Methyloferula stellata AR4: one gene and its partner. The protein of the gene in region 2 interacts with the protein of the main gene of each other region in a pairwise test. Links are inferred from orthologs where the notes say so. Each region holds a gene or a part of one and is shown on either strand. Other genes may lie near its edges.

The links.
Region 1: the proteins of cysK (region 2) and cysE interact in binary tests that used the Escherichia coli proteins (3 or more experiments, as listed by UniProt). The link is inferred for Methyloferula stellata AR4 from one-to-one orthologs.

What each region holds. Positions count from the first base shown.
Region 1 is NZ_ARWA01000001.1:3,580,565-3,586,835, forward strand. Bases 1,300-4,073 are described here. They hold cysE (serine O-acetyltransferase), read right to left. Parts: upstream 3,212-4,073; coding sequence 2,387-3,211; downstream 1,300-2,386. Other genes in these bases: A3OQ_RS0117695 (gamma carbonic anhydrase family protein), read right to left, coding at 1,300-1,771; A3OQ_RS0117700 (DUF3126 family protein), read right to left, coding at 1,826-2,221; A3OQ_RS0117710 (alpha/beta fold hydrolase), read right to left, coding at 3,317-4,073. In the rest of the region: A3OQ_RS0117685 (PilZ domain-containing protein), read left to right, coding at 1-398; A3OQ_RS0117690 (glutathione S-transferase family protein), read right to left, coding at 451-1,074; more of A3OQ_RS0117695, read right to left, coding at 1,241-1,299; more of A3OQ_RS0117710, read right to left, coding at 4,074-4,084; methylenetetrahydrofolate--tRNA-(uracil(54)-C(5))-methyltransferase (FADH(2)-oxidizing) TrmFO, read left to right, coding at 4,264-5,700; A3OQ_RS0117720 (biotin/lipoyl attachment domain-containing protein), read left to right, coding at 5,813-6,271.
Region 2 is NZ_ARWA01000001.1:1,187,733-1,194,086, forward strand. The notes cover bases 2,654-5,510. They hold cysK (cysteine synthase A), read right to left. Parts: upstream 4,650-5,510; coding sequence 3,657-4,649; downstream 2,654-3,656. Other genes in these bases: A3OQ_RS0105820 (adenosine kinase), read right to left, coding at 2,654-3,144; A3OQ_RS25320 (DUF2934 domain-containing protein), read left to right, coding at 3,325-3,576; A3OQ_RS0105835 (peroxiredoxin), read right to left, coding at 4,900-5,510. Also shown: A3OQ_RS0105805 (formylmethanofuran dehydrogenase subunit A), read left to right, coding at 1-313; fhcD (formylmethanofuran--tetrahydromethanopterin N-formyltransferase), read left to right, coding at 301-1,209; A3OQ_RS0105815 (formylmethanofuran dehydrogenase subunit C), read left to right, coding at 1,206-2,012; more of A3OQ_RS0105820, read right to left, coding at 2,146-2,653; more of A3OQ_RS0105835, read right to left, coding at 5,511-5,535; A3OQ_RS0105840 (RrF2 family transcriptional regulator), read right to left, coding at 5,841-6,284; dut (dUTP diphosphatase), read right to left, coding at 6,281-6,354.

The DNA of each region.
Region 1 (6,271 bases), 2.4 Mb from region 2 along the record:
TCGGCCGGATCGAAGGCAATATCGTCCGCCACACTCTGTTCGGCTTCGCGCTGACCCTGATCCTGCCGGGCAATAAGCGCGAAAAGATCGCCGACCAGCTCACTTGGCTGGTCAATCGCGAATCCCTCGAAAAAGCCGACCGCAGACATGACCGGCTCGTGCCGAATCTCCGGCATTGCATCCTGCAGCTCGAAGACGGCCGCGAGCATCTCGTGAAACTGGACAATGTCTCGATTTCCGGCGCCGCCATCGCGACGGAACTCAAACTTCCGATCAACACGAAAGTCCGCCTCGGCTCGATGCGCGGCTATATCATCCGCCACTTCGACAAAGGCATGGCGGTTGAATTCGATGCGCAGATTCCAATCGAACTGTTCAACGAAGACTTGCGGCTCTGAAGACTTGCGGCTCTGAACGGGTCCAAGCGTGCGACGGGCGAGATCGCCTCAGTCAGACGAGCGGGCCGGCACAATTCGCTTTAAAAGCCGGTCGCGCCAGCAAGCGCTGATACCATGCATGTAGATCGGGTGCGGCCAGCCGCTCGAAGGACATGTTGAACCAGCGATGCACATGCGGACCGAAGGCAATATCCGCGAGCGTGATATCATCGCCCACGATGTATGGATGCGAAGCGAGGCGCGCATCCAGGATCGCCCATATGCGGGCGGCTTCATTGATTGCGGCGGCAATCGCCGCGTTGTCGCGCTTTTCGGGTGCGATACGGACCAGACCATGAAACGCGATCGACTGATGACGCGAGAGCGAGGTCTGCTGGAAATCCATCCACGCTTCGACCGTCGCGCGTGCATGCAGCGCCTGCGGATAGAGCGTGCTATGCGCCGCATGCGCGTTGCAGATATAACGCAGGATCGCGTTGCTCTCGAAGAGGGTGAAATCATCTTCCTCGAGCGCTGGAACCAGACCGAGCGGGTTCATCGCGCGATAGTGTGGCGTGTCCGTGCCACCGAAGGAACCGCCAGCGTCGACGCGTTGGTATTGCAGGCCTAGTTCTTCCAGCAACCAGATCACCTTCGCGACATTGCTGGACGTATTGCGGCCCCAAAGTTTGATCACGCGCTCGCCCCCAAGTGCGAATCTCAGTTCATGTTTTTCTCAGAATCGGAACCTAATCATTGCGCCGTCTTTGCGAGCGAAGCGAAGCATCCAGTTCTACAACTCAAGGCTTTGGATTGCTTCGTCGCTTCGCTCCTCGTAATGACGGCTCGACGATTGAGCGTGATCATGCGCTGCGGACGACAAGCCCCTTCTTGTAGCGCTGCCAGCGCGCCACATAGCCGGCCGCGCCTTGCATGCGCTTCAGGTCTTTTTCTTCGAGCGTCCGCATGACCCGCGCGGGACTGCCGATGATCAGCGAATTGTCGGGAAATTCCTTGCCTTCGGTCACAAGCGACCCGGCTCCGACAAGACAATTATTACCGATCTTCGCACCGTTCAAAATGATCGCGCGCATGCCGATCAAGCTCTTCTCGCCGATCGAGCAGCCGTGCAGCATCACGCCATGGCCGACGGAACTATGAGCGCCGAGGGAGACCGGAAAGCCCGGGTCAGTATGCACGAGGCAGCCGTCTTGAATGTTCGACCCCGCGCCAAGCGTGATCGAATCATTGTCGCCGCGCAGCACAGAGCCGAACCAGACCGAGGCGTCTTCGCCGAACCGGACATCGCCGACGATTTGCACGTCGGGTGCGATCCAGAAGCGGCCGCTCTCAGGCAAAGTCGGAGCAAGACCGTCAATTTCATAAAAAGGCATGAAGTCGTCCTGGTGCCAATCACCATTCAAGGCGGGTTATAAGGTGAGCCTGCCTCAAAAATCTTCGAGGTCGAAATCGAGAATGGCCATCTGCAAGGTGTAGCTATGGCCTTTCGGATCGTCGGCTGAAATGACGCCCAAGAAATCGTCGCCGCGGTTGAGCTCGACCGAATCGTTCTTCTTGTGGCGCGGCACGATCTTGAGCTGGTCGTTTTCGAACAGCCGCCGCAGATATTCCTGCAGCACTTCGCGGCCGACCGGAATCTTCATGTCGAAGGCAAAGGAGCGGTCGCCGTCTTCGTCATCGACGACGAGGGAACCGATCTGCCGCTCGCCGAGATGCACTTCGGCATCGTCGGGGTTTTTACGCGCTTGCGTGACTTTGATGCCTTGATGGCCAAAGGTCTGACGCAGGAAGCCTTGCAATTTACGCAATTCGGCTTTGTCCAAAGGCCATCTCCCTTTCAGACGAGGAGCGTGCCTTTGCCAGAAAAGCGCTTCGACCGCAAGTCCGGGGAATAAAACAGGGTGCCGCGCCCATTGGTCACGACCCCGCTTTGAACTTATTTTACAGCATGATCTTGTCCGAAAAGTCTGCAGCTTTTCGGGATCATGCTAGATCACAGCCGGTTTCGTGGCGAGGATCTGATCCATGCTGAGCGCCGGTTCGGCACAGCCGGCCTCGCCGACGATTTTGGCCGGAACGCCGGCCACCGTCTTATTGTTTGGCACCGGATGCAGCACAACGGAGCCCGCCGCGATCCTGGCGCAATGACCGACCTCTATATTGCCGAGGATCTTCGCGCCGGCGCCGATCAGCACCCCATGCCGGATCTTGGGGTGACGGTCGCCCTTTTCCTTGCCGGTGCCGCCGAGCGTGACATCCTGAAGCATCGAGACGCCATCCTCGATGACGGCCGTCGAGCCAACGACGAGGCCGGTCGCATGATCGAGGAAAATGCTCTTTCCGAATTGCGCGGCCGGATGAATATCGGTCTGGAAAACCTCCGACGAACGGCTCTGGAGATAAAGCGCGAAATCGCGGCGGCCGGCATTCCACAAAGCATGCGCGAGCCGGTGCGTTTGAATGGCGTGAAAGCCTTTGAAATAGAGGACGGGCTCGATCACGCGCACACAGGCCGGGTCGCGATCGACGACCGCCACCAGATCGGCGCGGAAGGCTTCCGCGATCGAAGGATCATGGGCCAGCACATCGAGATAGGTCTTGCGGATGAGATCGCCCGGCACTTCGGGATGACCAAGCCGCGCCGCGAGCCTGTGGATGATCGCGCTTTCAAGCGTGTCGTGATTGAGGATCGTCGACATCATGATGCCCGAAATCTCGGGTTCGCGATGGATCGTTTCCTCGGCTTCCGTCCGCATTCGCGCGAAGATCGGATCGACGCTTTCGATGCTGATGACATGAGCGGCTTCGTGCATGGTGTTGCTGAAAGACACGCCACAACTCCCTCGGCCCCAGCCCTCTATGGCGGGCGTCCGTTACTTAAGCAATCTCTGCGCCGCCACCCCACTTTCCATAGAATTTCATGCTCTGGAACTCAAGAAGTTGAGTACAGTATTTTTATAGACTTTATCGCCAACAGCCTTGTTGTGGTCGCGTCCGGGAATATCCAAAGCCTGGGCATTCGGAAACAAAGCCGCGAGGCGTTCCGCGCGTCCGGCGATCTCATCGTCCGTCCCGACAGCCACCAGCACAGGCAGATTCATGGCTGCGACCTCGGCCTCGCTCATATGCTGGCGAGAGCCGCGCAGGCAGGCCGCCAGCGCCTTCAAATCGCTTTTGGTGGCCTCGGCGAAAGCCCGAAACATTTTCTGTACCGGATCCGTCAGCTCATCGGCCGACCCCGCCTCCATGGCTTCGGCAAGGTTCGATGGAAGACCCGACCCATCGATGAGATTATAGCCAAGCCCGCCGATGATCAGCGCGCGGACCCGCTCCTCATGGGTTTTGGCCAGCGAGGTTGCGATGCGCGCACCGAGCGAATAGCCCATGACGTCGGCTTGCGCGATCTTGAGATGATCGAGCAAGGCTAAAGCGTCGCCGGCCATTTTGACGATCGTGTAGTCTTGCGGATCATAGAGCTTGCCGCTGCGTCCATGGCCGCGATTGTCGAAGGCGATCACGCGGCGCCCGGCCTCGGTCAAAGTCTTGACCCAAAGCGGCAGCACCCAGTTCACCGCATGGGTCGAAGCGAAGCCATGGATGAGAAGAATAGGCTGATTGAGGTCTTGGCCTTTCGGCGCTTCGTCAATATAGGCGATCGCAACCCCATCGTGCGAGAACTCCTTCATTCCTTGATCTGCTGCCGACATTGCGAACCTTGTCCCCTTGGCTGCGAAAATGTTTTAAGCAAGTCCCGGAAAAGTTGTTCGACTTTTCCGATAAGGACATGCGTGAACCTATTGACCTAGAGCCTGCTGCAATAAGTCAAATGATTGAACCTGACTGAAACAGGCTCTAGACTCTGCTCATGGCAAATAATCCCGATCTTTCCAATTCATCTTTTGCTCCAGTCCATGTGATCGGCGCCGGCCTCGCAGGCTCCGAAGCGGCATGGCAGATCGCGCTCGCGGGCGTGCCCGTGGTCCTGCACGAGATGCGCCCGGTTCGCCAGACGGAGGTTCATAGATCGGCGCAATTCGCCGAGCTCGTCTGCTCCAATTCGTTTCGTGCCGACGATCCCGACGCCAGCGCCATCGGCGTTCTGCATCGGGAAATGCGGCGGATGAATTCGCTCATCATGACGGCAGCCGACGCGCATAAAGTGCCGGCCGGCGGCGCGCTCGCCGTCGATCGCGAAGGCTTCGCAGCTTACGTCACGAAGATGGTCTCCTCGCAGCCGCTAATCACCGTGCTGCGCGAAGAAATCGAAGGCCTGCCGCCGCAAGAGTGGGACAATGTGATCATTGCCACCGGGCCTTTGACGGCGCCAGCGCTCGGGCAAGCCGTTGCAGAGCTGACAGGTGAATCGGGCCTCGCCTTTTTCGATGCGATCGCGCCCGTCGTTCATCGCGACGCGATCGATATGAGCAAGGCCTGGTTTCAATCGCGCTACGATAAGGCAGGCCCGGGCGGCACAGGCGCGGATTATATCAATTGCCCCATGAACAAGGAGCAATACGAGGCCTTCATAGATGCTCTGCTCAACGCCGAGAAAATCGATTTCAAAGAGTTCGAGAAGACACCCTATTTCGACGGCTGTCTGCCGATCGAGGTGATGGCAGAGCGCGGCCGCGAAACCTTGCGGCATGGCCCGATGAAACCCTTCGGCCTCACCAACCCGCACAACCCGACGGTGAAGGCCTATGCGATTGTGCAGTTGCGTCAGGATAATGCGCTGGGCACGCTCTATAATATGGTCGGCTTCCAGACCAAGTTGAAACATGGCGCGCAGGCCGATGTGTTTCGGACCATTCCAGGGTTGGAGCAAGCGGCTTTCGCGCGGCTTGGCGGGATGCACCGCAACACGTTCTTGAATTCGCCGCGCGTGCTCGACGCAGAGCTAAGGCTCAAAGCAGAGCCACGTCTGCGCTTTGCCGGACAGATCACCGGATGCGAAGGCTATGTCGAGAGCGCGGCGGTCGGTTTGATCGCTGGCCGCATGGCCGCCGCTTCGCGCAGGGGCGAAAGTTTCGCCTCGCCGCCCTCGACCACAGCGATCGGCGCCCTCCTCAACCACATCACCGGCGGCCATATCGAGGTGATAGACGGCGGTCCTTCGTCTTTTCAGCCCATGAATGCCAATTTTGGGCTTTTCCCGCCACTTTCCGAGAAAATCTCCACTGAGGATGGCAAACGCCTGCGCGGGCCTGCCAAAGCCGCGGCAAAAAAACGCGCGCTGGGTCTTCGCGCTGCGGCAGAGTTCGAGATTTGGCTTGCCGATCCGTCCGTCCTCGCGGCCGAATGACAAGACTGACATAAAATCTGATCTTTTTACTCAAACTGACGTATTGACCGGCTGCCCCTGCCGCGCGAAGCTGGCAGTTCAACCCGGCGCGTCTCGGACGAACGATACATCCATGAGCGAAGAAACCTCTGTTCTCGTCTTTGGCATGGACGAACTGGCTTCGGCCGTCGCCCGCAAACTTCATCTTGCCGGCTACGCCGTTGCTCTGCATCAGCCGTCGCCGCCTTCGACGATTCGCCGCCGCATGGCCTTCGCCGATGCGTGGTTCGAAGGCAGCTGCACCTTCGAAGGCGTCGAAGCGCGCCGCGCCGACAAGACCAAGGATTTTCTCGCCGGCCTCAGAAGCGGGATGTTTGTGCCGATCCTGTGGCATCCCTTCGAGGACGTGACGGCCCGCTGGCCTTGGGACGTGCTCGTCGACGCGCGGCCGAAGTCATCGAAACCGCGTCCGAATTTGAAGAGCCTCGCCGAACTCTCGATCGGCCTCGGCCATGGTTTTACCGCAGGCGGCAATTGCGACATCGTCATCGATGTCAGCGGCAATGATCCAGGCGCGGTCTTGCGCAGCGGT
Region 2 (6,354 bases):
TCGCGGCCATCTCGGCGCGGGCGCCCTGGCCGATGTCGCGGTCTATCACGACGACCAGGACCGCGCGCAAATGTTCCGCGCCGCGCATCTCGTCTTCAAGGATGGCGATCTCGTCGTGCGCGAGGGCCACGTCATTCATTACCGCTGGGGCCGCGCGCTCAAGGTCAATCCCGGTTACGACACGGCGATGGACCGGAGGCTGTCTGGCTATTTCGACGATCTCTACGGCATTTCGCGCGACGTGTTCAAAGTGCGGCCGCATGCGGTTACGGAGCGCGAGCATGCCTTCGAGGAGGTCGCATGCGCCCAATAGTCAAGAATGGCGTACGGATCGACGAGACCTTCGCCGAAGCCTTTCCGATGCGCGGCACCGCGATCCTGATCACCGCGCCGAACAAGAAGTGGGCGCGGCAGGCCGCGACGACGATGACGGGCTTTGCGACATCGGTCATCGGCTGCGGCGCTGAGGCCGGCATCGATTGCGAGGTCGATGCGCGCAATACGCCGGACGGCCGCCCTGGCGTGCGCGTGCTGATCTTCGCCATGTCCACCGATGGCTTGCAAAGCCAACTCGTCAACCGCGTCGGCCAATGCGTTTTGACTTCGCCGGGGTCGGCCTGTTTCGGCGATCTCGATGCGCCAGACCGGCTCAAGCTCGGCGATCAGATCCGCTATTTCGGCGACGGCTGGCAGGTCTCCAAGAAACTGCTCGACAAGCATTATTGGCGCGTGCCCGTCATGGATGGCGAATTTCTCTGCGAAGCCACCACGGGCCTGACCAAGGGCGCCGTCGGCGGCGGCAATCTCCTCATCATGGGGCCCGATTGGGAAGCGACGATGCGGGCAACGGAAGCTGCCGTCACAGCTATGCATGGCGTGCGCGATGCGATCATGCCCTTTCCAGGCGGAATCGTGCGGTCGGGCTCGAAAGTCGGCTCGAAATATAAGGCCTTGTCGGCATCGACGAACGATGCCTATTGCCCGACCTTGCGCGGTGCGGCAAAGACGATTCTCGATGAAGATGTCGGTTGCGTGCTCGAAATCGTCATCGACGGCCTGACGGAACAGGCGGTCGCCGACGCCATGCGGGCGGGCCTGAAGGCGATTATCCGGCTTGGCGCAAAACGCGGCGCAAAACGCGTCGGCGCCGGCAATTATGGCGGCAAGCTCGGACCGTTCCACTTCCATCTGAAAGATTACGTCGCATGAAGCCGCTGCAACTCAGCCTCAAGTCGAGCCCGGTGCAGCGGCTCGATCTTTCCCCGCTTGTGCCGCATGTGATCGCGGGCAAGAATCTCGCCGACATCGCGGCGCTCGAGATCGGAACGACGCGCGACAAGCTGACGGTCGGCGACGTGTTCAAGCTCAAGGGCGCGGCCTCGGACGAGATTATCATCGAAGGCGGCTCTGATCGTTTCGACTGCGTCGGGCAGGGCATGAAAGGTGGCGTGCTCCGCATCAATGGCGACGTCGGCATGAATGCCGGGCGCCTGCTCGAAGGCGGCACGCTCGTGATCGCCGGTAGCGCCGGCCATTATGCGGGATCGCGCATGAAGGGCGGAAGGCTCGAAATTCTCGGCCATGCCGGCGATTTTATAGGTGGCCCGCGCGAAGGCGAAATCCACGGCATGGAAGGCGGCCTGCTCATCGTGCGCGGTTCGGCCGGCCATCGCGCGGCCGACCGGCTGCGGCGCGGCACCATTATCGTCGAAGGCGATGCGGGCGATTGGCCGGCAAGCCGGATCGTCGCCGGCACTTTGGTCGTGGCAGGGCAATCGGGCATCAACCCCGGCTATCTGATGCGGCGCGGCACCTTGGTGCTTGGGCATGCCTCGCCGCTGCCGCCGACCTTCATCGATTGCGGGCCTTTGAACTCGGCGTTCGCCAGCGTCTTCAGCCGGGCGTTGAAAACGGATAGCCGCCTCGGTTCTAGACTTTTCGCGACGCCTCTGCGCCGCGTGATGGGTGACATGGCCGTGCTCGGCAAGGGCGAGATTCTGGTGCCGGTGTAAGCACGAATGATGGTGGGCGTCCTTCTCCCCTTGCGGGAGAAGGTGTCACGCGGAGCGTGACGGATGAGGGGGGTAAGATCCCTTAATGCAAAATCGTAACCCCTCACCCGGCTTACGCCCACCAAGCTTGCTCTTACAAAACGAGCCCGTTGTCGGCGGCCATCAGCGCCAGATCCTTCTGCGGTCTTGCGCCGATGTGCTGAATGATTTCGGCCGCCGCCATGGCACCCAATCTGGCGCAGGTCGCAAGATCCTTGTCCTTGGTGAGGCCAGCCAGAAATCCGGCCGCGAAGAGGTCGCCTGCGCCCGTCGTATCGACGACACTCTCGACCGGAAAAGCCGGCACTGCGACGCTCGTCTCGCCCTTGACCACGACGCAGCCTTTTTCGGATCGCGTGACGACCGCGAGCAGGCCTTCGTTGCGCAGGAGGCCGAGCGCGGTGTCGAAATCGCCGGTCTGATACAGCGAATGCAATTCATGCTCGTTGGCAAACAGGATCTGCACCGACCCGTCGCGGATCAGTGCTAAAAACTCGTCGCGATACCGATCGACGCAAAAGGCGTCAGACAGCGTGAGAGCCACGCGCTGGCCTGCGGCGCGGGCGATTTTCGAGGCCTTGACGAAAGCGGCCTTCGCCGCCGGCGGGTCCCACAAATAGCCTTCGAGATAGATGATGGAAGATTGCGCGACGACGGCCTCATCGACATCGGCCTCTGTGAGATTCTGGCAGGCGCCGAGAAATGTATTCATCGTTCGCTGCCCATCCGGCGTCACGAAGACGAGGCAGCGCGCGGTCGCGGCGCCATCGGGCGAGGCGGGGGTCGCGAAATCGACTTTCGCCCGCTGGATGTCATGGGCAAACATTTTACCAGGGTCATCGGCTTTGACGCGGCCGACAAAGGCCGTGCGGCATCCAAAGCTCGCGGCGCCGATGATCGTATTGGCGGCGGATCCGCCGGAGACGATGGTTGTCGGGCCCATGGCCTCGTAGAGGACCTGCGCGGTCTTCTCATCGACGAGCTGCATTGAGCCTTTGTTGAGATTATGTTTGGCGAGAAGATCGTCGTCGGCGAATGCGAGCACATCGACGATGGCATTGCCAAAACCCAAAATGTCGTAGCGCGCGGCCATCTTCGTTCCCCAGCAAAGCATTTGAGATCGCGTCGTTCGTCGCATCGCAAGCCCCGCCGGTCAAGGCAGAGCTGCCCTTCCGGATGCTTCCGGTCTGGCTCGTCTTAAGATTTCGTTAACCATAAATCCCTATCCAACAGGGACCTGCCAGACATGTCGAGCACAGCTAGGGGCGATGCGATGAACATTGAATTGGAAGAGCGGGTCAGACATCTTGCGTATGCAATCTGGGAATTGGAAGGCTGTCCCGACGGACGTGCCTATGAGCATTGGGAACGGGCTCTGAGACAGCTTGACTGTGCGGCGGATATTTCCGCCGCCCCGGCTAAGGCGAAAGCCGCAAGCAAAAAGCCGGTATCCCGCTCAGTCTCGAAAACGCCGGCGCAGCCGAAGCGTAAAAGCACGCGGGTGCCGCAGGTCACGTTCAACTAGATCGCGAAGATCGACGGATCTTCTGATGCAAACGCGCGATGCTGTTGCACCGCGCGTTTTCTGCATTCGCGATTGTTGGATCACAGCCCTTCGAAGAGCGCCGTCGAGAGATAGCGTTCGGCGAAGGAGGGGATGATCAGGACGATATTCTTACCGGCGAATTCCGGACGCGACCCGATCTCGCAGGCTGCTGCCACCGCTGCGCCCGACGAAATGCCGGCCGGGATGCCTTCGAGCCGGGCGAGCAGGCGAGCCGTATCGAAGGCCGTCTGATTGCCGACGGTGACCACTTCGTCGATCAGGCTGCGGTCGAGGATCGAGGGAATGAAGCCGGCACCAATGCCTTGGATCTTATGCGGGCCGGGTTGGCCGCCTGAAAGGATCGGCGAGTCTTCCGGCTCGATCGCGACGATCTTGATGCCGGGCTTGCGCGGCTTCAAGACCTGCGCGACGCCGGTGATCGTGCCGCCGGTGCCGACACCGGCAACGAAAGCGTCGATCTCGCCATTCGTGTCGTTCCAGATTTCTTCGGCCGTGGTGAGGCGATGGATTTCCGGATTGGCCGGATTGTCGAATTGACGCGGGACGACCGAGTCTGGCGTCGCAGCGGAAAGTTCTTCGGCCTTGGCGACGGCGCCTTTCATTCCTTGCGGAGCAGGTGTCAGCACGAGTTCGGCGCCGAGCAGTGCCAGCATTTTGCGGCGCTCGATCGACATCGATTCCGGCATGACCAGAATGAGCTTATAGCCGCGCGCGGCGGCGACGAAGGCGAGCGCGATGCCGGTATTGCCGGAGGTCGGCTCGATCAGGGTCGTGACGCCGGGCTTGATCTTACCGGTCTCTTCCAGGACCGTGATCATGTGAACGCCGATACGATCCTTGACGCTCGCAATCGGATTGAAGAATTCGAGCTTGGCTAGGAGATTGGCCTTCACGCCCTTTTCGGCGGCGATCTTGTTCAGGCGCACGATGGGCGTATTGCCGATCGTATCGGTGATGGAATCATAAATCCGCCCGCGTCCCGGAACCTGCGTCGTTGCGGGGCTCTCGGCCTTCAATGCCGCTTGTGCCATGTGATCCTCCCAAAACTCGACTGCATCCAGCGCGAGGACAATTCCACTTTCGCGCCCTGTACTGAATAATAATCCTACCGGAGCAGGGTGTTAAATCAAAGCACACATTATCGGCAGTACGTTTCGCAATGATTTCGGGCTTATTTGAGCCGTCCGCGTCCGGCTGCCGAGCCATATCGGCTTGTTTCCAAAACGTGAAAAAGCCCTCTCGCGGCGAGGGTCGCGAAAGGGCTTTTCAGCGCGGCGAAGCTCAGCCTTGCGGCTGGGCAACGACGCGCAGATAGGGCTTCAAGGTCTTCCAGCCGGCCGGGTATTTCTTCTTGGCATCTTCGTCGGAGACGGCCGGAACGATGACGACATCTTCGCCATTTTTCCAATTCACCGGCGTTGCGACCTGATGCTTCGCAGTGAGTTGCAGAGAGTCGATGACGCGCAAGATCTCATCGAAATTGCGGCCGGTGCTCGCCGGATAAGTGAGGGTGAGCTTGATCTTCTTGTCGGGGCCGATGACGAAGACGGAGCGCACGGTGAGCGTGTCGTTCGCATTCGGATGGATCATGCCATAGAGGTTGGCGACCTTACGCTGCGGATCGGCGATGACCGGGAAATTCACGGCATGGCCTTGGGTTTCCTTGATGTCCTCTGCCCATTTGTCATGATTGGCGAGTTCATCGACGGAGAGGCCGATGACCTTGACGTTGCGCTTGTCGAATTCGGGCTTCAGTTTAGCGGTATAGCCGAGTTCGGTCGTGCAGATCGGGGTGAAGTTCTTCGGATGCGAGAAGAGAATGCCCCAAGAATCGCCCAACCATTTATGGAATTGGATGGGGCCTTCGGTGGTTTCGGTCTCGAAGTCGGGGGCGATATCGCCAAGTTGAAGTGCCATGGTCTAACTCCGCACTGCTTTAAAGGGGATGGATGACGGACGTCATTGGTCGGGGGCCTGACCAGCTCGCAGCGAAGACAGCCGGCGCGTGCAAGAAGCCCTATCGGCGGCGTATTTCACGATCATTTCAGGCTTGATTTCATTTCGCGAGGCTTGGGCGGCGAGGCGAAGCAACCCGTGACTGATAAGAAGCATATTAAAACAACAGATATTGTCAACTAATACATAACTAACTGAAAATACGATATTTAATAGAAGTTATTTGCAGTTTCGGACGAGAAAAATAGAATAATATTCTTCGTCGATCAGATCGTGAAATCGGCGCCCTGAATCGCAGGCTTGAAGACCTTATATTCGTCGGCGCGCCGGCAGAGATCGTCGATCGTGACGGTTTCGAGCTGGCTCATAAAAGCTTTCTCGGCTTCCGACACCATCGGCACCACGACATCGGAAACCAGCGCGCATTCCTTGTCGGGGGCGGGCTCCAGATCTTCCATCACGGCACGCAGGATTTCGGCGGCCGTGATGCGACGGCGCTCGCGTGTCAGCTCGTAGCCGCCGCGTGGCCCGCGCAAGCCTTTCAAGATGTTGGCGCGCACCAGCGCCTGCAGAAGCGTTTCGAGATGGCGCGGCGGCAGATCGAGACGCGCTGCGAGCGCTTTGGCCGCGACCGGCTGCGGCCGCGCATGAATCGCAATATCGGCAACGGCGGCAAGCGCCAGAAGACAGCGGCGCGGCAGGAAGATCAAAGCGGGCCTCCCAATTTGGCGGCTTCGGCTTGCGCGGGCTCCGTCGATCCGAAACCGCCCTCGCCGCGCG